DNA from 3 places in the Rahnella sp. PD12R genome. Region 3 is predicted to be linked to each of the others. Evidence: predicted binding sites of a transcription regulator. Region 3 holds the regulator's gene; each other region holds the start of a gene.
What was found. The regulator Fur, encoded in region 3, represses iron uptake genes when iron is present. The targets are predictions, from matches to a motif close to ATAATAATGAGAACNACTATCAA.
Positions count from the first base shown of each region.

Region 1: KWG64_RS07790 (TonB-dependent receptor domain-containing protein) is a predicted target of Fur. The motif match lies at 6,188-6,210, and genes of this name have one in related genera.
Region 2: fes (enterochelin esterase) is a predicted target of Fur. The motif match lies at 4,756-4,778, and genes of this name have one in related genera.

Region 1 is NZ_JAHTMS010000003.1:130,650-141,348, reverse strand. Features, by position in the region: gene KWG64_RS07820 (glycoside hydrolase family 10 protein) at 1-965, shown strand, start outside; gene KWG64_RS07815 (PadR family transcriptional regulator) at 1,030-1,575, opposite strand; gene KWG64_RS07810 (tannase/feruloyl esterase family alpha/beta hydrolase) at 1,683-3,413, opposite strand; gene KWG64_RS07805 (siderophore-interacting protein) at 3,652-4,464, opposite strand; gene KWG64_RS07800 (SDR family oxidoreductase) at 4,522-5,247, opposite strand; gene KWG64_RS07795 (TetR/AcrR family transcriptional regulator) at 5,391-6,002, opposite strand; gene KWG64_RS07790 (TonB-dependent receptor domain-containing protein) at 6,380-8,800, shown strand; gene KWG64_RS07785 (hypothetical protein) at 8,979-9,356, shown strand; gene dctP (TRAP transporter substrate-binding protein DctP) at 9,512-10,549, shown strand.
Region 2 is NZ_JAHTMS010000004.1:261,562-272,260, forward strand. Features, by position in the region: gene fepB (Fe2+-enterobactin ABC transporter substrate-binding protein) at 1-463, shown strand, start outside; gene fepD (Fe(3+)-siderophore ABC transporter permease) at 475-1,509, shown strand; gene fepG (iron-enterobactin ABC transporter permease) at 1,512-2,540, shown strand; gene KWG64_RS10500 (ATP-binding cassette domain-containing protein) at 2,537-3,340, shown strand; gene fes (enterochelin esterase) at 3,329-4,663, opposite strand; gene KWG64_RS10510 (TonB-dependent siderophore receptor) at 4,894-7,164, shown strand; gene gdhA (NADP-specific glutamate dehydrogenase) at 7,235-8,578, opposite strand; gene KWG64_RS10520 (methylated-DNA--[protein]-cysteine S-methyltransferase) at 8,714-9,199, opposite strand; gene KWG64_RS10525 (phosphatase PAP2 family protein) at 9,375-10,073, opposite strand; gene KWG64_RS10530 (DUF2000 domain-containing protein) at 10,142-10,579, opposite strand; gene KWG64_RS10535 (AraC family transcriptional regulator) at 10,629-10,699, opposite strand, start outside.
Region 3 is NZ_JAHTMS010000001.1:208,708-219,406, forward strand. Features, by position in the region: gene nagE (PTS N-acetyl glucosamine transporter subunit IIABC) at 1-1,944, shown strand, start outside; gene glnS (glutamine--tRNA ligase) at 2,136-3,806, shown strand; gene KWG64_RS01005 (OprD family outer membrane porin) at 4,275-5,687, shown strand; gene chiQ (ChiQ/YbfN family lipoprotein) at 5,701-6,042, shown strand; gene fur (ferric iron uptake transcriptional regulator) at 6,196-6,651, opposite strand; gene fldA (flavodoxin FldA) at 6,968-7,495, opposite strand; gene KWG64_RS01025 (methyl-accepting chemotaxis protein) at 7,906-9,570, shown strand; gene ybfE (LexA regulated protein) at 9,636-9,917, opposite strand; gene ybfF (esterase) at 10,173-10,699, opposite strand, start outside.

The DNA.
Region 1 (10,699 bases), on a different contig from region 3:
AATCCAAAATTTTGCCGTGGTCCGATATGCTGACCGGCACGATTGGCCAGGACCCGGGTTATGACCCGCTGAAATTTATGCTCGATGAAGCGCACAAGCGCGGCATGAAAGTGCATGCGTGGTTCAACCCGTACCGCGTTTCGGTGAATACCAAACCTTCAACGATTGCCGAGCTGAATCGCACCTTGTCTCTTAGTCCGGCGAGCGTTTATGTGCTGCACCGCGACTGGATCCGCACCGCAGGCGATCGTCTGGTGCTTGACCCCGGCATTCCTGAAGCGCGTGACTGGATCACCAGCATCGTGGCCGAAGTCGTGGCGCGTTACCCGGTCGACGGCGTGCAATTTGATGACTATTTCTATGCCGAAACCCCTGGCTCGGCGCTCGATGACAGCATGACGTTCAGAAAATACGGTCAGGGATTCAGCTCAAAAGCGGACTGGCGTCGCCACAATACGCAGATGCTGATCGAACAGGTTTCCCGCACCGTCCGCCAGCTGAAACCGGGCGTTGAATTCGGCGTCAGCCCTGCCGGTGTCTGGCGTAATCTGTCGTTCGATCCCGCCGGTTCCGACACACGCGGCGCGGCGGCATATGACGAAGCCTATGCCGATACGCGCCTGTGGGTGAAACAAGGTTTGCTCGATTACATTGCGCCGCAGCTTTACTGGCCGTTCTCCCGCAAGGCGGCGCGGTATGACGTGCTGGCGAAATGGTGGGCGGATGTCGTGAAACCGAACAACACGCGTCTGTATATCGGCATTGCGCTGTATAAAGTGGGCGAGCCGTCGAAGAATGAGCCTGAATGGACCACCCGCGGTGGCGTACCGGAGCTGAAGAAACAGCTCGATATGAATGAATCGTTACCGGGCATCAGCGGCACCATTCTGTTTCGGGAAAATTACCTGAACCAGCCGCAAACACAGGAAGCCGTGCGTTACCTGAAAAGCCGCTGGGGCCATTAAGTCAGAGCGGATAAAACAAAAAAAGCCCCCTGCAATGACGCCGGGGGCTTTTCATTTTTCAACCTTAACTGCGCTCAATTTCTTTGGTTGCGCGATCTAACGCATCGGTGATTTTATACAGCGTTTCCTGTTCGATGGGCCCTTTCGCAAGCCTTAAATTCAGCGCCGAACGGATATTATTTATCGCCCTTTGCATTTCCGGAATGCTGCGGTTATTCGACAGGATCGCCAGCGAATGCAGCCGCTCAGTCACCGTCGCCAGTAATTCGTCCTGCTGGTTCAGCAATACCACCCCTTCTGCGGTGATCGTATATTGCTTCTTCCCGCCTTCTTCCTGATTCGCCAGAACCAGTCCCTGATCTTCCAGAAAAGTCAGGTTCGGATAAATAATACTGGCGCTCGGGGTGTATTCCCCTTTGGATAACTCTTCGATGGCTTTGATCAGTTCATAACCGTGGGCGGAACGTTGTTGCAGAAAATGCAGCATTAATAAGCGGATATCACCGGTTTCGAACATTCTTTCACGACGGTGTTTTTTCGCAGCAATACAGTTTGCTTTGTTGCCGGATCCGGCGGGAGGACGGTCGTTGCCCAGAGGATTATTTTTCATCAGAACCATGGTTAAAATTGCGTAAAGATATCCCCTAAAGATAACGGGTTAAGCCCCCGATCACAATCTCCCCTTCAGGTGCGAAGGGGAGCGTTTTTACGATGCCATTAGTTCATGAAAGTAAAAGGCTTATAGAAATCTTCGCCCAGCCAGCGATAAGCCGCAGGCTGCGTCGCCAGCGGTTTGCGCACATAGCTGGCGGCTGAATTCACATCGCCTTTGCCGCTGTACACCGCGTAATCCGGGTACGGGAAAACCGGGCGCGAAGCGGCATCTGCCGGAATTTTCTCCAGACGGATTTCAGTTGCTGGCTTTTTACCGCGTTCCGGCAGCGGTTGCCCGAACGACGTTTTCTGCTCTTTTGCCGCCTGATACGTGGTGATGTTATCCGGCGCAGTGCCCTTTTCCACCCAGTTCATCATAGGTGTGAGGAAATCCACCAGGCTCGGCCCTTCACCGCCGGAGCAGTGATGCACGCCCGGCAGCAGATACAGACGCTCAAACTGATCGCGGCTCGCTGCCCCCATGACGTTGCCGACGGCCTGATGATAAGCCACGGAATTGAGCGGTGAAATGTGCTGATCCGCCCAGCCGTGCCAGATAATCAGCTTGCCACCGGCAGCTTTAAACGCCGTCAGATCCGGGTTAGTCGCGTCATAAAGCGGATGCATTTTACGCAGTTCGTCAAACGCCGCTTCGGTGAACTTCACGTCTTTTAACGTAAAATCCGCTGGCGGGTTTTTCTCGTAATTCATGTATTTAAGCGACGACAGCGCGATCATCTGGCTGAAAATCGGGTCGCTGGCTTTTTCCGGCACAAACACACCTTCCCACGCCAGTTCTGAACCCGGCATCGGGCCGCCGACAATCAGTTTCTTGCCGGTTTTCGGATCTACAGGCCCGGCGTATAACCGGTTCAGCGCCGTCAGTTCGGCGGTGGATAAACACGATCCCTGCGGCGTGGCCGGATCGGTTTTACACGCCAGAACCGAGGTGTCGAAATGGCAACTTTGCGGGTCGGCAATCAGGCCATCGGTCTGACCATCCAGCGCGTCGCATTGTTTGAGCACGGCGTTGTGGATCAGCGGCAAACGCGCGGCCAGCAGCACCGGTTTGCCGTCAGGCCCGGTATTGGAAAGCGCCTGCCAGGCGTGATAAACCGCATTCTGCGACTGGAAATTCATCGCGGCGGCACCGGCAATAATCCCGTTGAAATCATGCGGGAAACGCTGCGCTTCCATCAGGGCTTCACGGCCACCGTCCGAGCAGCCGTTAAAATAGGAATACGCAGGCGCGCGGCCATAGAACGCCGTGATCAGCTTTTTCGACACTTCCGCCGTCAGATGCTGGCTGCGGTAGGCGAAATCCACGCGTTTCTGAGGATCCTTACCAAAGTCACCTTCCTTCATGGAATGGCCCATGTCGGTGGCGGCCAGAACAAAACCGGTGGTATTTAAGGGCGTACAACCCGCTGCTGCGCCGATTTGCAGCTGAATATTCCCGCAAAGGCCGCCGCAGCCGATTTGCATATAGCGTTGCTGCCAAGATGAAACCGGCAGGATCACCTGAAAACCGATCTCAGGATGCAGATTGCCATCGACTTCACAGGCCGGTGCACCGTTCACGGTGATTTCTTTGGCGGTCGTGATCCGGCTGCCTTCGCCGCCGATGTCCGTCAGTGAAACGTCGGCAAGTTTTGCGCAGGACATCACCGGCCTGACCACCTCCCGCGCAGGTGCAGTGGGATCAGCCGCGGCGCTGAGGGAGGAATATCCGGCTAACAGCAGAGGTAACAGACAAAGCGCCCGCCAGCGCCCGTTGAGGCTTTTTAATTTCATAACCATTCCTTTGAATAAAGATTCAGAATTTGTCATAAGAATTATAATGATGGCAGAAATAATAAATAATGGCGTTCAGGGCGGCTGCCGTAATGATTTGCGCGGCAGTTGCAACAAAGTATTAATTTGTGGCGGCTGAGATAATAAACCGCAGATAACAGAGAAAATACGTTCTGTTATCTGCGGGAGAATTATTCCGTCACGCTTTACAGGGGTAAATCAGTTCCGGCGCGGATAATTATTTCGCGTGCCAGTACGCCACGCAGCGGACAAAGTTTGCGTCCAGCCCGCGGGTTTCGGTGAAATAGTCACTCAGGCCTTTGACGAATTTCCCTTCGCCGGTGGCCCAGACGTAATAATCATTTTCCGGCAGCATCAGACTTTTCAGTTTCTGCACCACCGCATCGTCTTCGCGATAACCATTGTGCTCATCGCTGACGATCCACTCGACGTTGAAATCTTTTTCTTCATCCAGATAACTGATGCAGCTCACATCTTTCACTTTCACCAGTACGGTAATTTTTGCGTTTACAGCCGCCTCTTTCAGTTCACGCAGGCGGCGTTTTACTGCCGGAAGACCGGTTTCATCACAAAGATACAGTTGCCACCGGTAGGTCGTCGGAATAATCAGGGAACCGCGTGGCCCGCCAATGATCAGCTTATCGCCCGGTTTGGCATTGTCGGCCCATTCGCTGGCCACGCCGCCGTCGTGAATATAAAAATCCAGCGTCAGTTCGCGGGTTTGCGCATCGAAATGCAGCGGCGTGTATTCACGGTTAACCGGACGCGGGCCTTCGCCCCAGGCAATGCCGTCTTCTGTGGCGGTCGGCGGAACAATCACGTCGCCCTGATTCGCCGGGAAGAACAGTTTGATGTGGTCATCAAAACCGCGGGACGTAAAACCTTTCAGCTCGTCGCCGTTCAGTACAATGCGTTTAAAACAGCCGGAAACCGTTTCAGCGCTTTTTACCGTGATGTGGCGGAAAACCAGTTCGTTCTTAACGCGCACCGGCAGGTTGGCGGCGGAAGATTCAGTGCGTTTGTGTTCCATATTCTTTCTCTCATTGTTCCGAAATTAGTATTCGAAATTATTATCAGTGCCAGCCCGTCAGCCCAGCATAATACCGCCGTCAACGGCCAGTTTCTGACCGGTAATAAACGTATTGCTCATCAGGAAAATATAGGCCGACGCCAGCTCATCGATGGTCGCAACCCGGTGCAGCGGAATGCTGGTTTCAAAACGCTGCCTGATGGTTTCAAACTGCTCCGGTGGCATATCGCGCCAGAACGGCGTGGGCGTCCAGGTCGGTGCCACCGTATTCACGCGCACATCGGGCGCAAGTTCCACAGCCAGGCCTTCCACTAGCGCCTGAATGCCCAGATTGCCGGTATAACTGGCGCAGGCATCCTGCGCACGGCCACCGGTTCCCGACGTGAAAATCAGACTGCCTCCGGCGTTCAGTTTCGTGGCCGCCAGCTTGCCAATCAGGACGTTCGTGAAGAATTTGGATTCCATCACGCGCCGGATTGTTGCCATATCGGCTGACAGAAAACCGCCACCCATGACGTCACCGACCATTGAAACAGCGTGGTCGAAAGCGGCCATTTCAGCAAAAAAAGCTTCCAGCGCAGCGTGGTCGTGCGCATCGAGGATCACGGTTTCGACTTCCGCGCCGCTGCCCGTCAGCCCAGTTTTGGCCTGCGCCAGACGCTCTGCATTTCTGCCCGCCAGCGTCAGTTTTGCACCCTGCTCTGCCGCCAGTTCCGCCACGCGCAGCCCGATACCGGAGCTGCCGCCAATCACCAGAATACGTTTCCCTGATAATTCGTTCATCGCACTTTCCTTCAGAAGTGGAATCATTCTCAATTCAGTGAAAGATATATCTTAGTAATATTTTATGCAATGACTTCAAAAAAAAACCGGCCATCGTGAAGAAGGTCGGTTGGAGGTCTGTACAGCAGAACGCAGCCCGTGAATTAACGCACCGCGCCGCGCAAAAACATGTCGACAGCGCTGCTCACCATCTGGCGGATTTCTGCAATTTCCAGCGGTGCCGGATTACGCTGATAGACGCGCGTATTGGTTTGCGCCGTCACCAGCGCCAGAAACTGTAAGGCGCGCAGATGCGCATCGGCCTGCGCCAGTTGCCCTCGCTCCATCGCGCTGGCGAGGAATGTTGCCAGGATTTCCACGCTTTCCCGCGGGCCGGCGTCATAAAACAACGTGCCGATTTCAGAATGCCCGGACTCGGCGATCACCATGCGATACACCGCCAGCGCGGAGACATCATTAGTCAGCACCAGCAACATTCTTTCGCCAAAACGGGTGAGGATGGTTTCGAGACCGGCCTCCGCCCACGTTTGGGTCAGATCGCTGACGGCGTCGGAAAGATGCCCGGTGGCATAGGCTTTCACCACCGCCACCAGCAACGCTTCTTTCGACGGGAAATAACTGTAGAGCGTGGCTTTGGAGCCGCCGAGACGCCGGGCGAGCTCATTCATTGACGCGCGTTCGTAACCAGTTTCCTGAAACAATTGCGCTGCGGCATCGATAATCGCCTCCCTGCGGGCTTCGGTGCGGACTTTCATCTTCCCTCCTGACGTTGCTTTTACGGCCACGGCCAAAAACCGTCGCGGCGAAACTGTACAGTACAGTTCCCTGATGTCCCCACTCTAACGACGGGTTTGCGCCTTGTAAAGCGAGCCGCGTAGCCCATTTTTCAGAACCAAGTGCAAAGATTTCGTTAAGAAGCGCATTTTTATTTACCAATTTGTTGATAACAATTATCAGTATCATTATCATTCGCACAAAGCTGAAATGGGTAAGGACTGTAATTAAACCCATATTTTATAAGGACAACGGCTTTTTCACGGAAGATTAAAGCAGATGACAAGCGCGTCTGAATTTGTCGAAAGGCAGTAAATGCGAGCAGAACTTAAAAAAATTAGTGCAGGACTAAAAACAAATGTTCAAATCCTTTACACAGCAGGGTTTGGTGAAAAACGTCATTTTCATGGGGACGATTCTCACCACCACCTTTAACGTAAACGCAGCGGAAGCCGTTAAAGACAACACCGATCTGGCACAGAACAAAGCGCAATCTACAGAAACCATCAAAAAGAAACCGGTGGTGCGCAGTGCGAAGGATCTGGCACAGAACAATGAAGAAGTGATGACCGTCACCGAGACCCTGCCGGATAAAACGCCGGGCTCAAAAACCACCATCACTGCGGCAGAAATGCAAAAACGTGGCGGTAACGATTTCGGTACCATCATGCGTTATGAGCCACTGATCACCGCGACCGGCTCAAGTGGCGGTTCCGGCAACGGCAAAAGCGGCTTCGACCGCAGCGGTTACACCGGCTATAACATTCGTGGTCTGGAAAGCAACCGCGTCAGCATCGATGTTGACGGCATCCCACAGCCAAGTGCTACCGGCCGCAGCTACGCCAGCCGCGCGGGTTTAGGCACATCCGGCATCGGCCGTGATTACATCGACCCGTATATTTACGGCCAGGTGGATATCGAATCCGGTGCAACGTCAGCCGAACGCGCCAACACTTCCATCGGCGGTGCCGTTTCCTTCCTGCCAAAAACCGCAGACGATTACCTGCGTCCGGGCAAAGAAACCTATTTCGGTTACCAGTCTGATTATGATTCTTCAGACCGTTCATGGCACAACGGCATTACTGCCGCTGCCGGTGACGAAACCCTGCGTGGACTTGTGGCGATCAGCCGCCGCGACGGTCAGGAAACCAGCAACAACAGCGGGACGCACGACGCTTATCCGGCGAACTGGCACTCTAACGCCATCATGACGTCCGGTATCTGGCAGCCAAACGACGAACATAAATTCACCGGCACGCTCGATTACTACGAGAAAATCAATCACACCCATTACGACGCGTGGAACAGCGCTGGCAGCTCCATTCTGGGTACCGCGCAGCAGCAAAGTAACACCCGCCGCTGGGGCGCAAGCCTGAAAGACGAATGGACACCGTTCAACGATTTCGCTGACGCCGTGGTCTCCAAAGTCTATTACCAGTACACCCAGGCGCACGACAACACGTACATGCCGAACGCCAGCAAAGAGATGATGAACGTCTATTCCAACTACGACGTCAGCACCTATGGCGCGGAAACCAGCTGGCTCAAAACGCTGGGTCGCCACGAGCTGAGTGCCGGGATTAACGGTCGCATCTCTAACACTGAACGTCCGTTCCGCGAAAGCCCGGATCAGAGTGTTTACACCACCATCATGCAGCCGGAAGCCAACAGCCGTTCTTACGTTCTCGGCGGTTTCCTGCAAGACACCATGAAGTTTGACCTCGACGGCCATAACTTCGGCATCGTGCCTGCGGTGCGTGTGGCTTACCAGAATACGAAAGCGACAGACCTCTCCGATTTGTCTAACAGCACCGTGTCTGAAAGCCAGGTTTCTACTTTGTACGGTAAAGCCAACTCCGATACGCAAGTTCTGCCATCACTGGCATTCACGTATGACATCACGCCTAAGCTGATGACTTACCTGCAATACCGTCGTGGCGCGCAGTTCCCGGATGCCAGCCAGCTTTACGGTTCCTGGAACCTCGGTTCTTCTTATGCCGCTTCTCAGCAATATGCGCTGATCGGTAACACCAATCTGAAAACCGAAACCAGCAACAACTTCGAATGGGGCATGAAAGGTGAAGCGACCGAAGGCGTGACCTTCAAAACGGCCGTGTTCTACAACACGTACAAAAACTTCATCGCCAACACCCGTTACACCCGCTCGGCTAACCCGGGCATGTTCACCAACGTGCCTTCCAATATTTATACGATTTATCAGGCCGAAAACCGCGATGAAGCGTTTATCTACGGTGGCGATCTGAGCACCAAAATCAACTACGGTACGTGGTTCAGCAGCGTTGACGGTCTGAGCACCAGCTTCGCACTGGGTTACGCCAAGGGTGAATCCAAATCCAGCTACGCGGGCGACAAATACGTTGATATCGACAGCGTTCCGCCAATGAAATTTGTAGCCGGTGTGGCATGGGATGACCCGTCAGGCATCTACGGCACGGCGCTGACCGCAACCTTCGTGAAAGGCAAAAAAGCCGAAGCGACCAACCGTCAGAGCTACACCAACGCCGGTACACCGATAACCGATTCCACCACGGAATACATGAATGTTCCTGGCTACGGTTTGCTTGATGCAACGGCCTACTGGAAAGTGGCGAAAAACGTAAAACTCAGCGGCGGCGTGTATAACATCACCGACCGTAAGTACTGGGATTACCTGAGCAGCCGCAGCCTGACTGAAACCACCAATCAGGATGCATACAATAAAGCGCTGGCCGTGATGCCAGGCCGCAGCTTCCAGCTGGGCGTGAATGTCGATTTCTAAGCGATAATTCATCACCCGAAAAACCTGAGCGCTATGTGAAAACATGGCGCTTTTTTTATGTCACAAGGTCAGGCTAAGGCCAATATCCCACGGCCATCTGGCAGATTTTCTCATCGTATCTCTGGTGCTAGTTTTTAATTTCCATCCATGCTGTCCCGTAGCGAAAGGAAATAAAAAAATGCCGATTACCCGTACTCAGGGGGCTGCCATCCCCCATATTTATCTGCCAAATAATGCTCAGAAACAGTCCGCCTACAATGTGATTGCACAGCTGCAATATGCCGATCTCTGGCGGGCTGCGGGGCAACTCCGAACCAACGGTGTCATGCGTGTCGATATGCAGGGGCATATTCCGGGTGCCGTTACGCAATATAATATTCAGGTTCAGGTCAACGGAGTTAACGGACAGAGCACCGTCGCGCATGTGATTGTTTCGGGATCATTACAAACAGGTAATGCACAAAATCAGCAAGGCGCACTGAACGCCGTTATTGCCGGTCTCAATCAAAGTATCGACACAGGCTGCACCTTTACAGTGGCCGGTTCCGTTCCGTAATGGCTTCTGAGATGTTTTTCCACGCCTCTGTCGCTTTTCGCAGAGGCGTTTTTGTATCTGATTATCAGCAAATAAACGGTTGCCGCGCACAACCGCATCCGCCTGAAACCGATAGACTTCCTGTTTTCCTCATCATTATTTCATTGAGAGATTACATGGAATTAATCAGAAAACCGCTCGCGCTGGTGCTCGCCCTGCTGCTGTCACCCGTCTGTGTAACCGCCACCACCCTGCTGAACTACACCGATCATGAACCGCTGGGCGGTACGCGCACCCGCTTCATCAATGACGTTCTCTTCCCGGCGATTGAAAAAGAATCACAGGGTCGCCTGAAAATTAACGCGCACTGGGGCAGTGAACGGGCGACCGGTTATAACGCGCTGAGCGTAATCAGTGAGGGTTCAGCAGCGGATATGGGCACCGTTGTGCCGGAATACGCAGCCAGGGATTTGCCGCTGCATCAGATTTTTAAAAGCTTTCCCGCCGGGCCGACCGGTGACAAACAGATCGCATTCTTCCGCCGCGTTTACGCCGAAATTCCGGCTTTTCCCGCCGAATTACATCACGAAAACGTCGTGAACATTTTCTTCGGTACCGGTTATCCGGTGGCGTTTTTCAGCACACATCCGCTGAAAAATCTGCAAGATATCCGGGGCACGACGTGGCGTTCGGCGAGTTTCTGGCATCAGGATTTCCTGCGAAATGCGGGCGCGAAGCCGGTCACGATGCCGTGGGGGCCGGAAACGGTGAAGGCGTTTCAGATCGGCGCTCTGGACGGCATTATGGTCAACGTGGACAGCGGTTATGATCTGAAAATTCAGAAAATGGCTCCGGAGGTTTTAGTCTCGCGCGAGCTGTGGCTCGGCCACGTTTATCTGCTGGTGATGAATGAAAAAGTCTGGAACGGGCTGGCGAAAGCCGATCAGGATGCCATTCACCGCGCCGCAGAAACTGCCTACAAAACTGCCGGTCAGGCGATGGACAACGGCTATATAAACCAGCTGGATGCGCTGCGCAAAGACGGCGCAAACGTCCGTGAACTTCAGCACAGCGAAGTGGAACACTGGCAAACGGTGAGCCGGTATCCGGAGATTCAGGCCGCGTGGGCAAAAGAGCAAACCGCAGCAGGCGTGACACAGGCGGCTCCGGTGCTGGAAAAAGTCCGCGCAATTTTGGCGGATGAGATGAGGTAAATAAAGCCGACCCGGCAGAGGTGGCCGCCTTTGCCGGAACCCGTTTGTTCGCCCTTCCCCGCAAACCGCTATTTGTCACACATTCTCTTTTTTACTTTCATAACTGAACCCACCTGTACATTTTCTTGACAGGAGAATTGTCTTACTTCA
Region 2 (10,699 bases), on a different contig from region 3:
TGCTGCTGCCGTTATTGCCCGGTTCGAGGCACGTGAAACCGCATTAAAAAAAGCCATGAAACTGCCGCCACAGCCTGTTTCTGCACTGGTTTACAGTGCCGATGGCAAAACAGCAAATCTCTGGACCCCCGCCTCACCGCAGGGACAGTTGCTGCAAGAGTTGGGGTTTAAACTGGCCCTGGTGCCTTTGAATATTGCCGCCAGCCTGAGCCAGGGCAAACGTCATGACATCATTCAGCTTTCCGGCGAGAAAATGCCTGACGCACTGAACGGCCAGACCCTGCTGCTATTCTCCGCCAGTCAAAGCGACTCGGAGCGCCTGCTGAGCAATCCGTTCCTCGCGAAATTACCTGCCGTAGAAGGCAGGCACGTTTATGCGATGGGTGATGACACTTTCAGGCTGGATTATTACAGCGCCAGCAACATGCTGACGCAGCTTGAAACCCTGTTCGCCGCCCGCTGATGCCTCGTCTTATGCGTGCAATTCCTGCGCCCCGCGTTTCATCGCCGGGGCAGTTTTCGCGACAGGCCACCGGAATACTGTTTGCCGTGCTGCTGCTTGTTCTGATGATGGCGCTGAGTCTGTTGCTGGGCGCGAAATCTCTTCCATTCAGCACCGTGATTTCAGCACTCAACGGGCACTGTGCCAGCGCTGACTGCGTGATCGTCACCGACGCCCGTCTGCCGAGAACGCTGGCAGGTTTACTGGCAGGAATGGCGCTCGGATTATCGGGCGCGCTGATGCAAATCCTGACCCGTAATCCGCTGGCCGACCCCGGTATTCTTGGCGTTAACGCCGGTGCCGGGTTTGCGGTCGTTCTCGGGATTGCCTTCTTTGGTGCCACAGATGTCAGCGGTTATCTGTGGTTCTCGTTTGCCGGAGCCTTATCAGCGACGATGCTGGTCGCCATGATTGGCGCACTCGGGCGCGGAAGGCTGGATCCCGTTCGTCTCACGCTGGCGGGCGTTGCGCTGGCGGCCGTTCTGGAAGGGTTCTCATCGGGAATTTCCCTGCTGAATCCGCAGGTTTACGATCAGCTGCGCTTCTGGCAAGCCGGTTCGCTGGATATCCGCAATATGGTGGTGTTCCGTACCGTCACACCGCCGATCCTTTTCGCCATTTTCCTCAGTTTGCTGATGACCCGTTCCCTGAATAATCTGACGATGGGCAGTGAACTGGCGACCGCGCTGGGCACTAAAATCATCACGACCCAGCTGCTGGGATTACTGGCCATCACGCTGTTATGCGGCAGCGCGACAGCGGCCGTCGGCCCCGTCGCATTTGTGGGTCTGATGGTGCCGCATATGGCACGCTGGATTTGTCGTGCGGATCCCCGCTGGCTGTTGCCGTGGACGCTGGTTCTCACGCCGACGCTGTTGCTTGCGGCGGATATCGCCGGGCGGCTTCTGGTCAGCGGTGAGTTGCGGGTTTCAGTCGTCGTCGCCTTTATCGGCGCGCCGGTGCTTATTTTTCTGGTTCGCCGCCCCGGCGGATTGCGCAGAGGTTAGCCATGAGCCAGAGAGAATCTGAATCCCGCACGCTGAAAAGAAACACGCTAATTTCTCGGCCATTTCTGACGGCGGTGGCGTTAGCTTTATGCGCACTCTTACTGGCGATATTTGCGCTGGGCAGCGGCGCGCTGGCGCTGAAACCGGCTCAGGTCGTCAGCGCCCTGCTCGGCGATGGCCCGAAAAATCTGCACATCATTGTGACGCAGTGGCGTCTGCCGCGTGTGGTGATGGCGCTGATCATCGGCGCGGCGCTGGGCGTCAGCGGTGCGATTTTCCAGTCACTGCTGCGCAATCCGCTGGGCAGCCCGGACGTCATCGGTTTTAACACCGGCGCCTACAGCGGCGTTTTACTGGCCATCGTGTTATTCAACGCCAGCGCGGGTGAAACCATGATCGGTGCCATGGCCGGAGGCATCGTCAGTGTGCTGCTGGTTTATGCGCTGGCGTGGCGTCAGGGCGTCGAAACCTTCCGCCTGATTATTGTCGGTATCGGCGTGCGGGCGCTGCTGATTGCGGGCAATACCTGGCTGATTATCAACGCGTCGCTGGAATCTGCGCTCACCGCCGGGTTATGGCATGCGGGTTCGCTCAACGGGATTACGTGGGAGAAAAGCCTGCCGGTGATCGCCCTGATTGTCACGGCGCTGTTCCTCGCCCGGCTGCTGTCCTCGCGAATGCGTTTGCTGGAAATGGGTGACGATACCGCGTGCGCGCTGGGTGTGCCGGTGGAACGTTCGCGTCTGCTGCTGATGCTGGCGGGCGTGGCATTAACCGCCGCTGCGACGGCGCTGGCCGGGCCCATTTCCTTTATCGCGCTGGTGGCACCGCAGATTTCCCGCCGCCTGTGCGCCAGCCAGCAGCACGCGTTATTTTTTGCCGCACTGACCGGCGCACTGCTGCTGCTCGCCGCAGACGTCGCGGCGCAGCGTCTCTTCCTGCCTTATCAACTGCCCGTCGGCGTGCTCACCGTCAGTCTCGGCGGTATTTATCTGATTGGTTTGCTCATCCGGGAGTCCCGCCGCTCATGAAGACTGAACATTTTTCACCGCTATATGCCCAGAACCTGACGCTCGGTTACGACAAAAAAGTCATCGCACGGGATTTATCAGTGTCGATTCCGGAAGGAAAACTGACGGTGATTATCGGGCCTAACGCCTGCGGAAAATCGACGTTGTTACGTACGCTGAGCCGCCTGATGCAGCCGCAGTCCGGCACGGTTTTTCTCGACGGAAAACTGATTGGCGATTACGGAACGAAAGACGTGGCAAAAAAGCTGGGCTTATTGCCGCAAAGTTCGACCGCGCCGGGTGATATCACGGTGGCCGATCTGGTCGGTCGCGGGCGCTATCCGCACCAGAATCTGTTCAGCCGCTGGAATGCGCAGGACACGCAGGCTGTCGATGACGCGATGCGGGCAACCGGTGTTTATGAACTGGCGGAAAGCACAGTGAATTCACTGTCCGGCGGGCAGCGGCAGCGGGTGTGGATTGCCATGGTGTTGGCGCAGCAAACGCCGCTGCTGCTTCTGGACGAGCCGACGACCTGGCTGGATATCGCGCATCAGATTGATTTGATGGAGCTGATGTGTCGCCTGAATCAGGAAAATGGCCGGACGCTGGTCGTCGTGCTGCACGATCTGAATCAGGCCTGCCGCTACGCCGGGCATCTTATCGCCATGCGCGACGGAAAAATCCTCGCAGAAGGCGCGCCTGCCGATATCGTGACGCCGGAACTGATTGAGCAGGTTTTCGGATTGCGTTGCTCAATCATCGACTGCCCGGTGTCACATACGCCATTAATTATTCCGCTCGGCAATTTAGCCGTCTGACGGAGGATCTCCGGCGGCCCACTGCGTCTCATCCCACAGACTGCACAGGCCGTCGAGCAAACCGCCGCGCCACCACAGCGCGTCGTGCCCGCCTTCCAGCACACGGTAATGCACCTGATTGGGGGTCGGTTTCAGCAGTGCCTCCATCTGATTATTCACGTCATAAATCAGCTTTTCGTTTCTGCCGGCTTCCATAAAGATTTTCAAATGGCTGCGTTCCCCCAGCCCTTTTTCAACCTGCGACAGGATGCTTTCCGCTTCTTGCTGATCATCACTGGCTTGCTGACGATGGCGGCGCGGCCACCAGAAAGACCCTGACTGACTCAGCACGCAGCCGAAACGTTCGGGCCAGTGCAAACCGGCGTAAAGCGAAGAAAGGCCACCAAAACTCTGCCCCGCGACTACCGTTTTTTGCGCGTTATCGCTGTGCGCGGCCAGTTTTCTTACCTGAGGCAATAACTCGTCCTGCACCGCCAGCCAGAACTCCGGATTGCAGGTCAGCTCGCGGCTGCGGGTTTGTATATCAATAACATCGATCAGCACATAGACCGCGTCGGGCAGCGCCCCTTCGCGCGTGAGCTGCGTCAGTGGCTGCCAGACGGGCATCTGTTTCGCCCAAAACTGGCCGTCGAGCAGGATCGCCAGCGGGCGCGAGGCAGGCTCCTGGCTTTCGCCGGGGGTAAACACCCAGACGTTTCGCATATTCCCCAGACGCGCACTTTTCCAGCGGAATGTTTGTAACGCAGCCGGAGCTTGCGGCGCTTTCGGGCCATCAAGATCAAACTTTTCCCAGGCGGGCTGTGGCAACGCTTCCGGCATATGCAGGCCGGACAACGCATGGGATTTTGCACCGGGCCACGGCCGATGCGGATTCAGCGGATCGTGCGTCGCGTGGCGGAAGAGGTTTTTCCACCATTCACGCGCGGCAAGCATGCTCTGATAATCATCGTTATTTTGCGGAAATTCAGCGCCGGATTCGGTACGTGGGATCAGGCTGTAGCTTCCGCGCCAGTCTGCACGCAATTCGGTCTGCCAGTGCCAGACATCCGTTCCTGCCAGCCGCTGCAAACTCTGCGGCGGCGACGACTGATGGTGATCGGTGATGCCGTTGATGTTGATCCAGACACGCCGGGTCTCCGACGTCGTTTCGTCGCCCTGCGGATCCCGCCAGAAGAACGTCACACGACAAAAACCCTCGCGCGAAGGTTCTGTCCACGGCGTTCCCCGCGCAGCAATTTCATTCCACCACGCGGCACTTCCGGCCAGAGGTTCCAACAACATGGCCTGAGCCGCAGTTTTTTGCGGATGCTGATATTTCATCATTTTTTACGCTTTACAGCCTTCTGGCAGACAAGAAAAAACATTCCCGGTATGGCGCTTTACACTTTCCCTACAAATTAGGAATGGGAATCTAATTGATAATTGTTTTTATTTGCAATAGTGTGTTACCGCCCGTAACGCGGGTCAATAAAAACTACACACACAACAGGCCATCCTCCTGTTCAATCTCGCTATTTTTCAGGAAAGGATGGAATTTCAGGGCAGAATCCGACATGAAAAGCAGGCTACCACACTATTCGCTGGCAACCTTAATCGGGCTGGGATCAGCGCTTACTTTCCCCGTCAGCGCAGCAGAAACCTCCGCAACAACCGCAACAGAAACCGGGACTACGGCCACTGAAACGCCGAAAAAAACCGAAGACACTCTGGTCGTCACCGCTGCACAGCAAAACCTTCAGGCTCCGGGTGTTTCCACCATTACGTCTGATGAAATCCAAAAACGCCCACCGGCACGCGACATCAACGAACTGATCCGCACCATGCCCGGCGTAAACCTGACCGGCAACTCCACCAGCGGCCAGCGCGGCAACAACCGCCAGATTGATATCCGTGGCATGGGCCCGGAAAACACCCTGATCCTGATCGACGGTTTACCGGTGAACAGCCGCAACTCCGTGCGTCAGGGCTGGCGCGGCGAGCGTGATACCCGCGGCGATACCAGCTGGGTTCCGCCAGATATGATTGACCGCATCGAAGTGATCCGCGGCCCGGCGGCGGCGCGTTATGGTAATGGCGCGGCAGGCGGCGTGGTGAATATCATCACCAAAAAAGACACCAGCGAATGGCACGGCTCGTGGAATACCTACATGAACGCGCCGCAGCACAAAGAAGAAGGCTCAACGAAACGCACCGATTTCAGCCTGTCCGGCCCGCTCAGCGACCAGTTCAGTTTCCGTCTGTTTGGCGGCTACAGCAAAACGCAGGCTGATTCGCAGTATATCAACGACGGCCATCAGTCCGAACGCACCGGCACCTATACCGACACCGTTCCGGCCGGTCGCGAAGGCGTCATCAATAAAAATATCGACGCCATGCTGCACTGGGATTTCGCCCGCATGCAGTCACTGGAGTTTGAGGTGTCCAACAGCCGTCAGGGCAACCTGTACGCCGGTGACACACAAAACACCAATACCAGCGCGCTGGTTAAAAGTATGTACGGCAAAGAGACCAACCGTATTTACCGCCAGTCCTACGCCCTGACGTACAAAGGCGCATGGGACAACGGTGTTTCCACCACCAACTATGTGCAGTACGAAAAAACCCGTAACTCACGCATGGATGAAGGTCTGGCGGGCGGCACCGAGGGGATTTTCTCTGACGACAGCTTCAATACCATCGCGCTGGGCGACATTCTTGCGCACAGCGAAGTCAGCATTCCGTTTGATTTAGGCGTTCCGCAAACAGCAACATTTGGCACTGAATGGAACCAGCAGAAGATGAAAGACCCGTCTTCCAACATTCAGTCTATGCTCGGCGGTGCCATTGACGGTATCGACAGCACCGGTCGCAGCCCGTATTCGCAGGCGGAAATCTTCTCGCTGTTTGCGGAAGACAACATCGAACTGACCGACAGCACGATGCTGGTTCCGGGCCTGCGTTTCGATCATCATTCTATTGTCGGCAATAACTGGAGTCCTTCCCTGAACCTGTCTCAGGAACTGGGCGATGATTTCACGCTGAAAATGGGGATCGCGCGTGCCTACAAAGCGCCAAGCCTGTATCAGACCAATCCAAACTACGTGCTTTACAGTAAAGGCCAGGGTTGTGCAGCCAGCGGCGGTGGCTGTTATCTGGTGGGGAATAAAGATCTCGACGCAGAAACCAGCATCAACAAAGAGATCGGACTTGAGTTCCACCGCAACGGCTATCAGGCGGGCGTAACCTATTTCCGTAATGACTACCGCAACAAAATTGAAGCGGGCTATCTGCCAACCGGCACATCAACGACGGGCACCACTGACGTTTATAAATGGCAAAACGTTCCTAAAGCCGTCGTTCAGGGGCTGGAAGGTACGTTGAATATTCCGGTCACCAGCACCATTTCCTGGAATAACAACGGGACTTACATGATTGAAAGTAAAAACAAAGAGACCGGCGATTATCTGTCGATCATCCCTGAATTTACGATCAACTCCACGCTGAGCTGGCAGGCAACGGAAGATTTCTCCGTGCAGTCCACCCTGACCTGGTATGGCCGTCAGAAGCCGAAAAAATACAACTACAAGGGTGAAGCCGTAACCGGAAGTGAGAAGAACGAAGTCAGCCCGTATTCAGTGGTTGGCCTGAGTGGCACGTACGTGGCGACTAAAAATGTCAGCGTAACCGCCGGTATTGATAACGTGTTCGACAAGCGTCAGTTCCGCGCGGGCAATGCCCAGACCGTGGGTAACGCAACCACTAACGCCTATATGTACGGCGCGGGTGCAGCAACCTACAACGAACCGGGCCGGACTTTCTACATGAGCCTGAACACGCACTTCTAAGCTCAGCCTCTGACCTGTAAAAAAGCCACCTGCAAAGGTGGCTTTTTTGTTTCTCCAACGGACATTCAGGTTACAGCACGCCCTGCGCCTGCATGGCATCCGCGACTTTCACGAAACCAGCGATATTGGCACCGCGCACATACTGCGTTTGTTTGCCTTCACCGCCGTACTCCACGCATGAATGATGAATATCGAGCATGATGTGGCGTAAGCGTGCGTCCACTTCTTCGGCTTTCCAGCTCAGACGCGCAGCGTTCTGCGCCATCTCCAGCCCGGACGTCGCTACACCACCGGCATTGGCCGCTTTACCCGGCGCGAACAGCACGCCCGCTTCAACAAACAGGTCGGTGGCTTCAATGGTCGTCGGCATATTTGCGCCTTCCGCCACGGCTTTTACGCCGTTGGCGATCAGCACCCGTGCCGCTTCCACGCCCAGCTCATTTTGGGTAGCGCACGGCAGCGCGATGTCTGCAGGCACGTTCCACGGCTGCTGGCCTTCGAGATACGTCAGCCCCAGTTTTTGCGCGTAATCAGATACGCGGCCGTCGCGGCTGGCTTTGATTTCTGTCAGCAATGCCAGTTTTTCCGGCGTGAAACCGACTTCATCAACCACGGTGCCGTTTGAATCCGACGCTGTAATCACGCGTGCGCCCAGCGACATGGCTTTTTCGATGGCGTATTGCGCCACGTTACCCGAGCCAGACACCGCCACGCGCATGCCTTCGAAATCCAGCCCGTGACGGCGCAGCATGGACTGCGTGAAGTAAATCAGGCCATAACCGGTGGCTTCCGGACGGATCAGGCTGCCGCCAAACGACAGGCCTTTACCGGTGAACACGCTCGCGGTGTTGTTGGAGAGTTTTTTCATCATCCCCGCCATATAACCGACTTCACGCCCGCCGACGCCGATATCGCCCGCCGGTACGTCCGTGTCCGGGCCCAGATGGCGGTAAAGTTCCAGCATCAGCGCCTGACAGAAGCGCATGATCTCGCCTTCGCTTTTGCCTTTTGGATTGAAATCACTCCCGCCCTTCCCGCCGCCCATTGGCAGCGTGGTCAGCGCGTTTTTAAACGTCTGTTCAAAACCGAGGAATTTCAGAATTGATAAATTGACCGACGGGTGGAAACGCATGCCGCCTTTATACGGGCCGATGGCCGAGCTGAACTGCACGCGCCAGCCGCGGTTTACCTGTACCTGATTTTTGTCATCCACCCACGCAATGCGGAACTGAATCACGCGCTCCGGCTCCACCAGACGTTCTAATAAAGAAGAACGACGGTATTGCGGGTTTTGTTCGAGGAACGGCCAGAGCGTGGTCATGACTTCACGAACGGCCTGAGAAAATTCGACCTGATGCGGGTCGCGTTGCTGGACTGAGGATAAGAACTGTTCGAGGGATTGAATTTGATCCATGAGGGTAAAACTCCGTTTCGTAAGTGATGTTGTCTTTGTTATTTGCTGCTTATTTTTTGACTATGCATCGACTTACGAACGGACATCAAGCAATTTCTCGCCCTTTATGCTCAGTGAAAAACAGCAAAAATCCCCTCAGGATTTACGGCCTTCCAGTTTGAGCAGCAGCGCTTTATTGTCCAGCCCGCCAGCAAAACCGGTGAGTTTTCCGGACGCACCAATCACGCGATGGCACGGCGCGACAATGGAAATCGGGTTGCGGCCATTGGCGGCCCCCACGGCGCGGACGGCTTTCGGGCGACCAATTCGTCGGGCGATATCGCCGTAGCTACGCGTTTCACCAAACGGAATTTCCAGCAGCGCCGCCCAGACTTCTTTCTGAAACTCGGTGCCGGTGAAATCAAGATCCAGCTCAAAGCGCGTGCGCTTGCCCGCAAAATATTCATTCAACTGTTGTTCGGTTTTCAGCAAAATGGGAAACGTCGGGTCTTCCATCATTTCGCCCAGTTTCACCCGGCCATCAATTTCGCATTCCCACAAAATAGCCGTCAGCTTGTCGCCTTTTGCCGCCAGTGTGAGTAATCCGACCGGTGATTCTACCCGCTTAAATCTGTATTCCATTTGTGCTTTCCTCAGCCTGTTATGCGCTGACCACTTTACCGGAAAGGCGCGAAACAGACCAAGAGGCAAAACAGGGATTTGCGGGATGTCTTCCAGAGAATCTTCGAAAAATGAAAGCGTTACATTGTTGAATGTAACGCTTCAGGGGTAGGTATATTGCAGGGGAGAAAAGCGGTTATTTCAGGCCCATCTGTGCGCGCAGCTCGGCTTTTGCGGCGTCAAATTCTGCTTTGAATTCAGGCTCTTCAGAAATTCTCTGCGCAATCAGCGCGGCACCGGTACGGCTCATCACGGTATCAGAACGGTAATGGAAACCGGCCACCAGGCGATTTTCGGCATAACCGGCGGCGCGGGTGAACAGCGCATTACGTTTTTCCGGCACCATTTCGCCCAGCACGGTCGCCATCAGGTAACCGATGGTGGAGTGCCCGGAAGGCCATGAACCGGATTTGGATTTTTTCAGCAGCGGATGAATCTGCTCATCCAGCATGTACGGGCGCGGGCGGTTAAATGCTTTCTTGGCGTGATCGTCCACCACGTCTTCCGTCGCGACCACGCGGTCAAACAGCGCGGCAGTTTTCGGCAATTTTTCAGCTGTAAAATCCGGGCCCATCACATCGGCATAACGCCAGACGTTTTCTTCGGCATCGGCAATCGCCGCTTTTTCCTGTTCCGGCGTACGTGTCGCCTGGATTTCCAGTAATTCTTTCAGCTCGGCTTTGGTCTGAGCGGAATCATCAGCCGGTGGCGCAGGCAAATATTTGGTCAGATCAAGCTGTTCAGAAGTGATGAACGGCTTCGCTTCGTCAGCGGCCTGAACAACAAACGTCGAACCCAGAGTGAAAAGCAGTAAAGCGACAAGTGACTTACGCACGGTGAATCTCCTGATATTTTTTGAATATCAGGAGAATAGAGAAGGAATATGACGGTTAAATGACAAATTCAGCCCAGCAGGCCGAGTTTTCCGGTCAGCTTTCTGACGACTTTCTTTTTCCCCGCCAGCGCGATGCCCAGCAGTGCTAAGTTACCCGTTGGCACGATGGCAACCGCTTCACGAAAGGCCGCGTAATCCGTGGTTTGCTGCCCTTCTGCCGGAAAAATAATGCCGTCCATTTCATCATCATTCAGCACATGCTGATGAAGCTGTGTGAGCTGTTTGCTGTCGGCAACCAGCACACTGATACCAATCGGGATCAGCCCCGGATGCTCGCGGTGATCGGCATCAATCAGCGGCGCACCGACCAGCGACGGATGGCGCTGGCCGAGCGTCAGCGCCAGCACGGCGGCGGCATTGGCGGCGTGTCCGGCGGTCAGTTGCTGATTGATGACGATCACGCAGCGTTCAGGCGAAGAAGAAAGAAGTGTTGCAGGCGTATTCATTATTAGGCTCCGGTCTGGTTGAACCCCGAGCTTAGCCTGCCGGTTTTTTTCAATCTGGAAGATTTGTGCACAAGCGCCGGTAATTCGCGGGCGTGAGCTGATAAGCGCGGCGGAACCAGC
Region 3 (10,699 bases):
AATATTCTTGGATTCTTTCAGCGTTTAGGCAGAGCACTTCAGCTGCCGATAGCCGTGCTACCGGTCGCTGCGTTACTGCTGCGTTTCGGTCAGCCTGATCTTCTTAATATGCCGTTCATCGCGCAAGCCGGTGGCGGGATCTTCGATAACCTGGCCCTGATTTTTGCTATTGGTGTGGCATCAAGCTGGTCTAAAGACAACGCGGGTGCTGCGGCACTGGCGGGTGGTATTGGTTATTTCATTCTGACCAAAGCGATGATTACCATCAACCCGGCCGTCAATATGGGCGTTCTGGCAGGTATCATCACCGGTCTGGTCGGCGGTATGGTTTACAACCGCTGGTCTGATATCAAACTTCCTGATTTCCTGAGCTTCTTCGGTGGGAAACGTTTCGTTCCTATCGCAACAGGCTTCTTCTGTCTGATTCTGGCCGCGATCTTCGGTTACGTCTGGCCTCCGGTGCAGGATGCAATCCGCGCCGGTGGTGAGTGGATCGTAGGTGCAGGCGCATTCGGTGCGGGTATCTTCGGTTTCGTAAACCGTTTGCTGATCCCAACCGGTTTGCATCAGGTTCTGAACACCATCGCATGGTTCCAGATTGGTGACTTCACCAACGCAGCAGGCACAGTATTCCACGGCGACATCAACCGCTTCTACGCGGGTGACGGCACCGCAGGGATGTTCATGTCCGGCTTCTTCCCTATCATGATGTTTGGTCTGCCAGGCGCAGCATGCGCAATGTACTTCGCAGCACCGAAAGAACGTCGTCCACTGGTGGGCGGTATGCTGGTCTCCGTTGCGGTGACTGCATTCCTGACCGGTGTGACCGAGCCGTTAGAATTCCTGTTCATGTTCCTTGCTCCGCTGCTGTATTTAGTCCACGCCATCCTGACCGGGATCAGCCTGTACGTTGCAACTGCGCTGGGTATCCACGCTGGCTTCTCCTTCTCTGCGGGTGCGATTGACTACGCGTTGATGTACAACCTGCCGGCGGCAAGTAAAAACGTCTGGATGTTGCTGGTGATGGGTGTTGTGTTCTTCGTCATCTACTTCGTACTGTTCAGCGTAATTATCCGCATGTTCAACCTGAAAACGCCGGGCCGTGAAGACGACGCCGACCATATCGGTGAACCGGAAGCGAACAGCAATACTGAAGAAGGTCTGAACCAGCTGGCCGTGAGCTACATCAGCGCACTGGGCGGCTCTGATAACTTCAAAGGTATTGATGCCTGTATTACCCGCCTGCGTCTGAACGTGAAAGATGCCGGTACTGTTGATGATGCAGCCTGTAAACGTCTGGGTGCGTCCGGTATTGTTCGTCTGAACAAACAAAGCATTCAGGTTATCGTCGGTGCAAAAGCGGAATCTCTGGCTGATGCAATGAAGAAAGTGATGGCGCGTGGTCCGGTTGCGGCAGGCAGCGCAGCAGCACCTGTGGCTGTGAAAGCGGCTCCGCAGGCTGTTCCGAATAGCGTTAAAGCGGTCGTTGAAACGCTGGTGGCTCCGGTTACCGGTGACATCGTAGCGCTGGATCAGGTGCCAGACGAAGCCTTCGCCAGCAAAGCGGTAGGCGATGGTGTCGCGATTCGTCCTACGGATAAAACAGTCGTCGCTCCGGCTGCGGGTACCGTGGTGAAAATCTTCAACACCAACCATGCGTTCTGCCTGGAAACCACTTCCGGCGCTGAAATCGTGGTGCACATGGGCATCGACACCGTTGCACTCAACGGCCAGGGCTTTACCCGCCTGGTTGAAGAAGGCGCAACGGTCACTGCCGGTCAGCCTGTACTGGAACTGGATCTGGCTTATCTGAACGCTAACGCGCGCTCAATGATTAGCCCGGTTGTGGTCAGCAACATCGATGATTACACCGGTGTGATTTCACTGGCCAGCGGTTCCGTCGTAGCCGGTCAGACCAAACTGTTTGAGATTCAGGGTAAATAATTTCCTGACGCTGATTCAGTTGAGTTAAGTCTTAGCGGGAAGAGAGCAATCTCTTCCCGTTTTTTATTGTTTACGGACACGCGGTATGCAGATAACCACGATTTTATGCAAGTAACGGTTGTTTCCCGACGTGGCTTGTTGGAACATAACAGGTTATCTGTAGAGTCAATGTTGCGTAGAGGAATTGCACAATGAGTGAGGCTGAAGCCCGCCCAACAAATTTTATCCGTCAGATTATTGATGAAGATCTGGCGACCGGGAAACACAATACCGTTCATACCCGTTTCCCGCCCGAGCCTAATGGTTATCTGCATATCGGCCATGCGAAGTCTATCTGCCTGAACTTCGGTATTGCGCAAGACTATCAGGGGCAGTGCAACCTGCGTTTTGACGATACCAACCCGGCAAAAGAAGACATCGAATTCGTTGAGTCGATCAAACACGACGTCCAGTGGTTAGGTTTCGGCTGGAGCGGTGATATTCACTATTCTTCCGACTACTTCGATCAACTGCACGGCTACGCGCTAGAGCTGATCAACAAAGGTCTGGCTTACGTTGATGAATTGTCTCCGGATGAAATCCGCGAATACCGTGGCTCGCTGACGTCCCCGGGCAAAAACAGCCCGTACCGCGATCGCAGCGTAGAAGAAAACATCGCGCTGTTCGAAAAAATGCGCAACGGTGAATTCGCTGAAGGCGCGGCGTGTCTGCGTGCAAAAATCGATATGGCGTCGCCATTCTTCGTTATGCGCGATCCGGTTATCTACCGTATTAAGTTTGCGGAACACCATCAGACTGGCAAAAAATGGTGCATCTACCCGATGTATGATTTCACCCACTGCATTTCCGATGCGCTGGAAGGGATCACCCATTCGCTGTGTACGCTGGAATTCCAGGACAACCGTCGTCTGTACGACTGGGTTCTCGATAACATCACCATCCCTTGCCACCCGCGTCAGTACGAGTTCTCCCGTCTGAATCTCGAATATTCCATCATGTCCAAGCGTAAGCTGAACCTGCTGGTGACGGATAAAATCGTAGAAGGCTGGGACGACCCGCGTATGCCGACCGTTTCAGGCCTGCGTCGCCGTGGTTACACTGCCGCGTCAATCCGTGAATTCTGCCGTCGTATCGGCGTGACGAAACAGGACAACAACGTCGAAATGATGGCGCTGGAATCTTGTATTCGTGACGATCTGAACGAAAACGCACCGCGCGCCATGGCTGTCATCAATCCGGTTAAAGTGATCATTGAGAACTTTACCGGTGAAGATGTGCAAATGGTGAAAATGCCCAATCATCCGAGCAAACCGGAGATGGGGACGCGCGAAGTGCCGTTCACCCGTGAGATTTATATCGATCAGGCTGATTTCCGCGAAGAAGCGAACAAGCAATACAAACGTCTGGTGCTGGGCAAAGAAGTTCGTCTGCGCAATGCGTATGTCATCAAAGCGGAACGCATTGAGAAAGATGCCGAAGGTAATGTGACGACGATCTTCTGCTCATACGACATCGAAACGCTGAGCAAAGATCCTGCCGATGGCCGCAAGGTGAAAGGCGTGATCCATTGGGTTTCCGCTACTGAAGGCAAACCGGCGGAATTCCGTCTGTATGACCGTCTGTTCAGCGTGGCAAACCCGGGCCAGGCAGAAGACTTCCTGACCACGATCAACCCGGAATCCCTGGTGATCGCGCACGGTTTCGTTGAGCCTTCTCTGGTGGCTGCACAGGCTGAAATCAGCCTGCAGTTCGAACGTGAAGGTTACTTCTGTGCTGACAGCCGCTATTCCAGCGCTGAAAATCTGGTCTTCAACCGTACCGTTGGCCTGCGTGATACCTGGGAATCAAAACCCGTCGCGTAAGTCACCGATGAACGATTGCTAAACGCAGCTCCGGCTGCGTTTTTTTATGTCAGAAATTCACGGAATTTTCTTTTTCATCGCGAATTAATGCATTTTTCATGTTTGCTTTTTAGGACCTTCCTTTCCGAATATCAGAGTGCTGAAACGTTTAAATCAATACGATTTTTACTTAATTATCTGTTTTATTTGTCGATTGTCAGAGTCCACTGATTTAAACCTTCGCATTCCTCGTTTGTTACACTTTTTCATCTTTATGTGCACTTTGTCATACTTCAGCCATCAGGGTTTAATTACCCATTGATAATTCGCGTCGCGAAAAATACTCTTAATCCTGCTTTATACGGTTACGCCTCTGGCGGCCGCTTTTAATACCCGTTTGGGTTTTGCACGTTTTTTTAGTCAAAATGAGGAATTTCTATGCACAAGCACCTTAACAGGGGCAGGGGATCGGCTTACCTGAAACCTGTGATGTACACGCTGGCTGGCACTTTGTTGGGCGGCGGAATGATGTTCCCTGAAGAGGCCAGAGCGGCTGGCTTTATTGATGATTCGACGCTGACCGGCGGTGTGTATTACTGGCAGCGCGAACGCGACCGCAAAGATTTGAACAAAACCAAAGAAGAAACCCGCCCTGACGGCACAAAAGTCACGGTGAATAACCCCGATTACGACAAATACGCCACCAACCTTTCGCACGCGACCGCCAACCTGAATCTCGATTTCTCCTCCGGCTATGCCTGGGACATGTTCGGTATCGACGTCGCCGCATTTACCGCGATCGAATTAGCCGAAGCCAGCGACAGCGGACACCCGAACGAAATCGCGTTCTCCTCCAAAAACCATGCGTATGACGAAGATTATTCCGGCGATAAAGGCGGCGTCAGCCTCTATAAAGCGGCCGGTAAATTCAAATACGGCGGATTCTGGGGCCATGCTGGTTACATTCAGCCGACCGGACAAACGCTGATCGCCCCGCACTGGAGCTTTATGCCGGGTACCTATCGCGGTGCCGAAGCCGGGTATAAACATGATTTTGGGGATCCGGGCGAACTGAGTTTCTCCTACATGTGGGCGGATGAATACAAATCGCCGTGGCATCTGGAGATGGATGATTTCCGCCAGAACGACAAGAAAACCGGTGTTTCCTATATCCACTCGCTGGGTGCGAAATACGACTTCAAAAATGATCTCGTGCTTGAAGCGGCTTTCGGTCAGGCTGAAAGTTACGTCGATCAGTACTTCGCCAAAGCGTCGTACAAAATTGATCTGATGGGCAACCCGCTCACCACCAGCTACCAGTTCTACGGCGCGGAAGATCGTATCAGCAACCAGAACGATCCGAACAGCCTGTATGACGGTTTGGCCTGGTTGCAGGCACTGACTTTCGGTTATACCACCGGCCAGTTCAACTGGCGTCTGGAAGGGACGATGGTCAAAGCTGAGGGGAATCAGGGTTATTTTTTACAACGCATGACCCCGACGTACTCTTCTTCTAACGGACGTCTTGATGTGTGGTGGGATAACCGTTCTGACTTCAACGCCAACGGCGAAAAAGCGGTTTACGCCGGTGTGTTATACGATCTGGCGAAATGGGATCTGCCGGGCTTCGCAGTGGGCGGTTCTTATGTTTACGCGTGGGATGCCAAACCGAGTACCAATCCAATCTATGACCAGAGCCAGCGCCTGAAAGAAAGTGCCTGGAGCCTTGATGCGCTGTACACCATTCAGGAAGGTCGCGCGAAAGGTACGCTGTTCAAACTGCATTACACCCAGTACGACAACCACTCGGATATCCCGAGCTGGGGCGGCGGTTACGGCAACATTTTCCAGGATGAAAAAGACGTGAAATTCATCGTTATCGCTCCATTCACTATTTTCTGAGGACACTAAACCGATGAATAAATTACTGATGATGGTCGTGACTTCCCTGTTACTGGCCGGTTGTGCGCCAACGGCTACGCAAACCGAAAATGCGAAACTACGCCAGGCGTACAGCAACTGCATCATAAAAGCAGAAGGCTCGCCGGACAAAGTGGCGTCGTGCCAGACCATTCTTGATGTTCTGAAACAGGAACAGGAGCACAAGCAGTTTGCCGATCAGGAAACCGTGCGTGTGGTGGATTATCAGCGCTGTCTGACGGCGCGTAAAACCGGCGATGGTCAGGCTTACGCGGCAGACTGCGGCAAAATCTGGCAGGAAATTCGTTCTAACAATTCGCCAAAGCCAGCTAATTAACAGGATGTGAACGCTGAGTCATATATTGGCGCCTGATATAAAGAAACAACAAACCCCGGCTTGCCGGGGTTTTGCGTTTTAACTCTCTGCCTGAATCGCTAACATAAAAAAACCGCCTTTCAGCGGTTAATTTATTCGGACTGACCGTGCAGATTACTGCGCAGGTTTGTCATTGTGCAAAGATTCATCTTCGCGGCAATCGCCCGCTTCACAGTGGCCGTACAGATACAGACTGTGGTTGGTCAGTTTGATACCGTGTTTCTTCGCAATCTCACGCTGACGGCCTTCAATGTATTCGTCGCGGAATTCAATAACGCGGCCGCAATCAAGGCAGATCAGGTGATCATGATGATGTTGCTGAGTCAGTTCGAAAACAGACTTGCCGCCTTCGAAGTTATGACGGGTAACGATACCGGCGTCATCAAACTGGTTCAGAACGCGGTAAACCGTCGCCAGGCCAATTTCTTCACCCATATCAATCAGTTGCTTGTACAGATCTTCCGCACTAACGTGATGACCTTCCGGCGCTTGCAGCACTTCCAGGATTTTGAGGCGCGGAAGCGTGACTTTTAAGCCGGCTTTCTTCAGTGCGGTGTTGTTGTCAGTCATGCGGATTCAGTCCTGTTACTATGTGCTAATCAAGTTGAGGCATGCAGCCTGTGGCATCGGCGGCACAAAAATTTGTCGTTTAAGGATTCTTCGTTTAAGGGAAGTGTGCCGATTCTCAAAAACGTAGCCTGTTAATAAAGATCACAAAATGCCTGTCACATTCAATTATGCAACGACTTGATCGATAGAAAAAACAGATGAACTCAGTGTACCTTGATACCACCGAAAGTTACAATTTTGTAGCGGTTAAATTGTTAATTTCAGTAATAGTTTGGCCCTTCAATTGTAGAATAAATCCTCAGGGCCAACAGGGTTTTTAGCCAATAATTTCTGAAAGGCTCAGTTCTTCTGTGATCTGTTTGACCCATGCATCAACACGTTCGTTGGTCAGTTCCGGCTGACGATCTTCGTCAATTGCCAGCCCGATGAAGTGCTTATCATCGGCCAGACCTTTTGAAGCTTCGAAATGATAGCCTTCAGTTGGCCAGTGACCCACGATCACCGCGCCGCGTGGCTCGATGATGTCACGCACGGTACCGAGCGCATCACAGAAGTATTCGGCATAGTCTTCCTGGTCGCCGCAGCCAAACAGCGCAACCAGCTTGCCTTCGAAATCTATCTCTTCCAGCGTCGGGAAAAAGTCGTCCCAGTCACACTGCGCTTCACCGTAATACCAGGTTGGAATACCGATCAGCAAAATATCGAATTTTTCCAGATCCTCTTTGCTGCTCTTCGCAATGTCATGCACCTCTGCAACATCTTTACCCAATTGCTTCTGGATCATTTTCGCGATGTTTTCGGTGTTACCTGTATCGGATCCAAAGAAGATACCTACTACGGCCATAAGATTACCTAACCTCTTGTTCTCAATGAAGTGCTCTGCATTGCAGGCAATAATAACGCAGATGATAGCAAACTCGCGCGGCGGAGAATATGTTTCAGCTCGCCTTCTTAACTGGTGGATAAGTTTATCGGGCAATCTTTTTAAGTGTTATCGCCTTCGTGTGCTTTAAATAACCTCAAACTTATTGAGGATAAAAGCAAAATTAAGAAATAATTTCCGCCACTCCTTAAGTTTGCCCGTTGAACGCCGATAGATGATGCGAGAGGAATCTCAACATAATAAAGAAATCGATGCCCGGAGAGGTGTTCAAACATGTCCGGGGGCAAACGCCTGCTGGCTACCTGTCTTGATTCTCCGCATCCCCGTCAATCCTCAGACCAGAAACAGTCCTGTTTCGAGAGAGGCATATCGTGCAGTTTTTAAAAAATATTACCATCAGGGCCGCATTATTAACGATTCTGGGCATTTTTTGCGTCATGTGGGCGAGTGTGTCTATTTACACCGTCACCTCCCTGAATACGCTCACGCAGAACACCCAAAACAGTACCGAACTGGTCAACAATATGGCGCTGATCAATAAAGGAAATGATCAGTACTTCCGTACCGTCACACGCTTAAGTCGTGCCGTGGGGCAGCTTCAGGCGGATCCGTCAAAAGGGCCGGAAATTTTTGATACGGCAAAACAGTCACTCGATGGTCTGTCACAGGCGCTGGCGAGTTTCAAAACGGCTCCGCATCCGGGATTAGATGAAGCGTCAGTTCAGGAACTGGTCTCAAGTTGGGAAAGTCTGGTCACGCAAGGCGTTACGCCGTTATATTCAGCGGCCGTTGGCAAAAATTTCGATGCCTATAATCAGCTGGCGAACGATACCGTTCCAGCGCTGAGCCGCAATTTTGGTGCCTCAATGACAAAAGTCAGCGGGCAGATTGCGGTCGATTTCGAGGCGGCGCAGACCAAATCAAACCATCTGACTTATTACAGCAAAGTTATTCTGCTGACGGCTTTTTCTCTCGGCCTGCTTATTTTGCTGCTGACCGACCGTTATCTCGTGATGGCGCTGGTGAAACCGCTGGATAAAATCCGCGATCACTTCGCCGTAATTGCCAGCGGCGACCTGACGCATTACCTGGAAGAGTTCGGCAAAAACTGCGCGGGTAAACTGATTCCGCTGCTTAACGTTATGCAGTCCAGCCTGGAAAATACTGTTCAGACCATCCGCAACTGTACCAACCACATCTATCAGGGCGCGTCCGAAATCTCAGCCGGGAATAACGATCTGTCTTCCCGTACTGAAGAACAGGCATCCGCACTGGAAGAAACGGCAGCCAGTATGGAAGAGCTGACGGCAACGGTAAAACACAATGCAGACAACGCGCATCACGCCAGCCAGCTGGTGATGGAAGCGTCTTCTACCGCGCAGAAGGGCGGTAACATTGTGGCTGACGTCGTGAGCACCATGAAAGATATCTCCGGCAGCTCGAAGAAAATTGCGGAAATCACCTCTGTTATCAATAGCATTGCCTTCCAGACTAACATTCTGGCGCTGAATGCCGCGGTAGAAGCCGCGCGTGCAGGCGAACAGGGGCGTGGGTTTGCGGTGGTCGCCAGTGAAGTCCGGAATCTGGCACAGCGCAGTGCGCAGGCGGCGAAAGAAATTGAATCGCTGATCAGCGAATCCGTTTCCCGCGTCGACAGCGGTTCAAAACTAGTGGAAAACGCCGGTCAGACTATGAACGAAGTGGTGCGTTCAATCACGCATGTTACGGATATCATGGCGGAAATCGCTTCGGCGTCTGATGAGCAAAGCAAAGGCATCAGCCAGGTTGCGGTTGCGGTCACACAAATGGACAGCGTAACGCAGCAGAACGCCGCACTGGTGGAACAGGCTTCACACGCGGCGGTTTCGCTGGAAGAGCAGGCTTCATTGCTGAACAACGCCGTCGCAACGTTCAAACTCAAAGACAGCATCACGAATGTCGGAAAACGACCTGCCAGCGTGGTTCCTCAGCCGTTGTTACGGCCTGCAACCGGTGTAATGACATCGAAAAGCAGTGAAAACTGGGAAACGTTCTGAGGTAAGGGTTAAGGCGTAAAAGGAAAGAAAACAGGCGGATAACCGGAAGGTTATCCGCTTTTTTATCAGCCTTCCTGACCGTTAAGATGCGACAGCAACATCTCTTCAATCAGTTCGCTACGACTGATATTGCGTTCTTCTGCCAGCTTATTGAGGGTATCAACAGCATCGGCGTTCATTTTCAGCTCTACGCGACGCAGACCGCTCGCTTTATCGCGGCGTAACTGGTTGCGCTTGTTGATCCTGAGCTGTTCATCACGGGAAAGCGGATTAGTTTTTGGACGCCCCGGACGGCGGTCATCTGCGAACAGATCAATCGTCGTGCGATCCAGTTGTTCTTTTGCCATAGGTAGCGGTACAACCAGGGAAGTTTTTACATCGGAAAACGGCAAGCCGATTCCTGACGAGCGTTTCACACATTTCGGGCTAAGAAACCCTGACCCAATTTACCCCCCGTAACTCGACCTGAGTAAAACGGGGCGGCAAAATTATAGCGCGCAATCATACACTGGCGCGCCTGGGGTTCACAACGCCTGATTGCCCTGATTTCACGTTAACTTTCGAAGTTGTGCAGACTTTTTGCACAATTTATCCCCAGGATGTTAAACCGAAGGCGAATCGATGAAACGATGCACAGCGCGCAGGACGGCGTCGGGTTTTTCTGCGTGCACCCAATGACCGGCTCCGGCGACCACATAGGCTTTTGCCTGTGGGAACTGACGGCCAATATCTTCGCGATACGCATCCTGCACATAAGGCGAATCCCCGCCACGGATGAACAGCGCCGGACGATCCCACGCCGGAACCTCTTCCCAGCCGACAATTTTGGCATACTCGCTCAGCAGAACCGGCACATTGAAGCACCATTCTCCCTGCCGGAAGGACTTCAGCAGAAACTGAATCACGCCGTCTTCCTTTATATACTGATGCATGCATTCGGTGGCGGAAGAGCGATCGCGCAATCCGGCTCCGGTGACGGCATTAATCGCAGCAAAAATCTCATCGTGACGGCGCACGTGATAATCCACCGGCGCAATATCGATGGCGATGAGCTTTTCAATTCTGTCGGGGATCAGCGCCGTCAGTGCCATAGCCGCTTTTCCGCCCATGGAATGGCCGATTACGATGA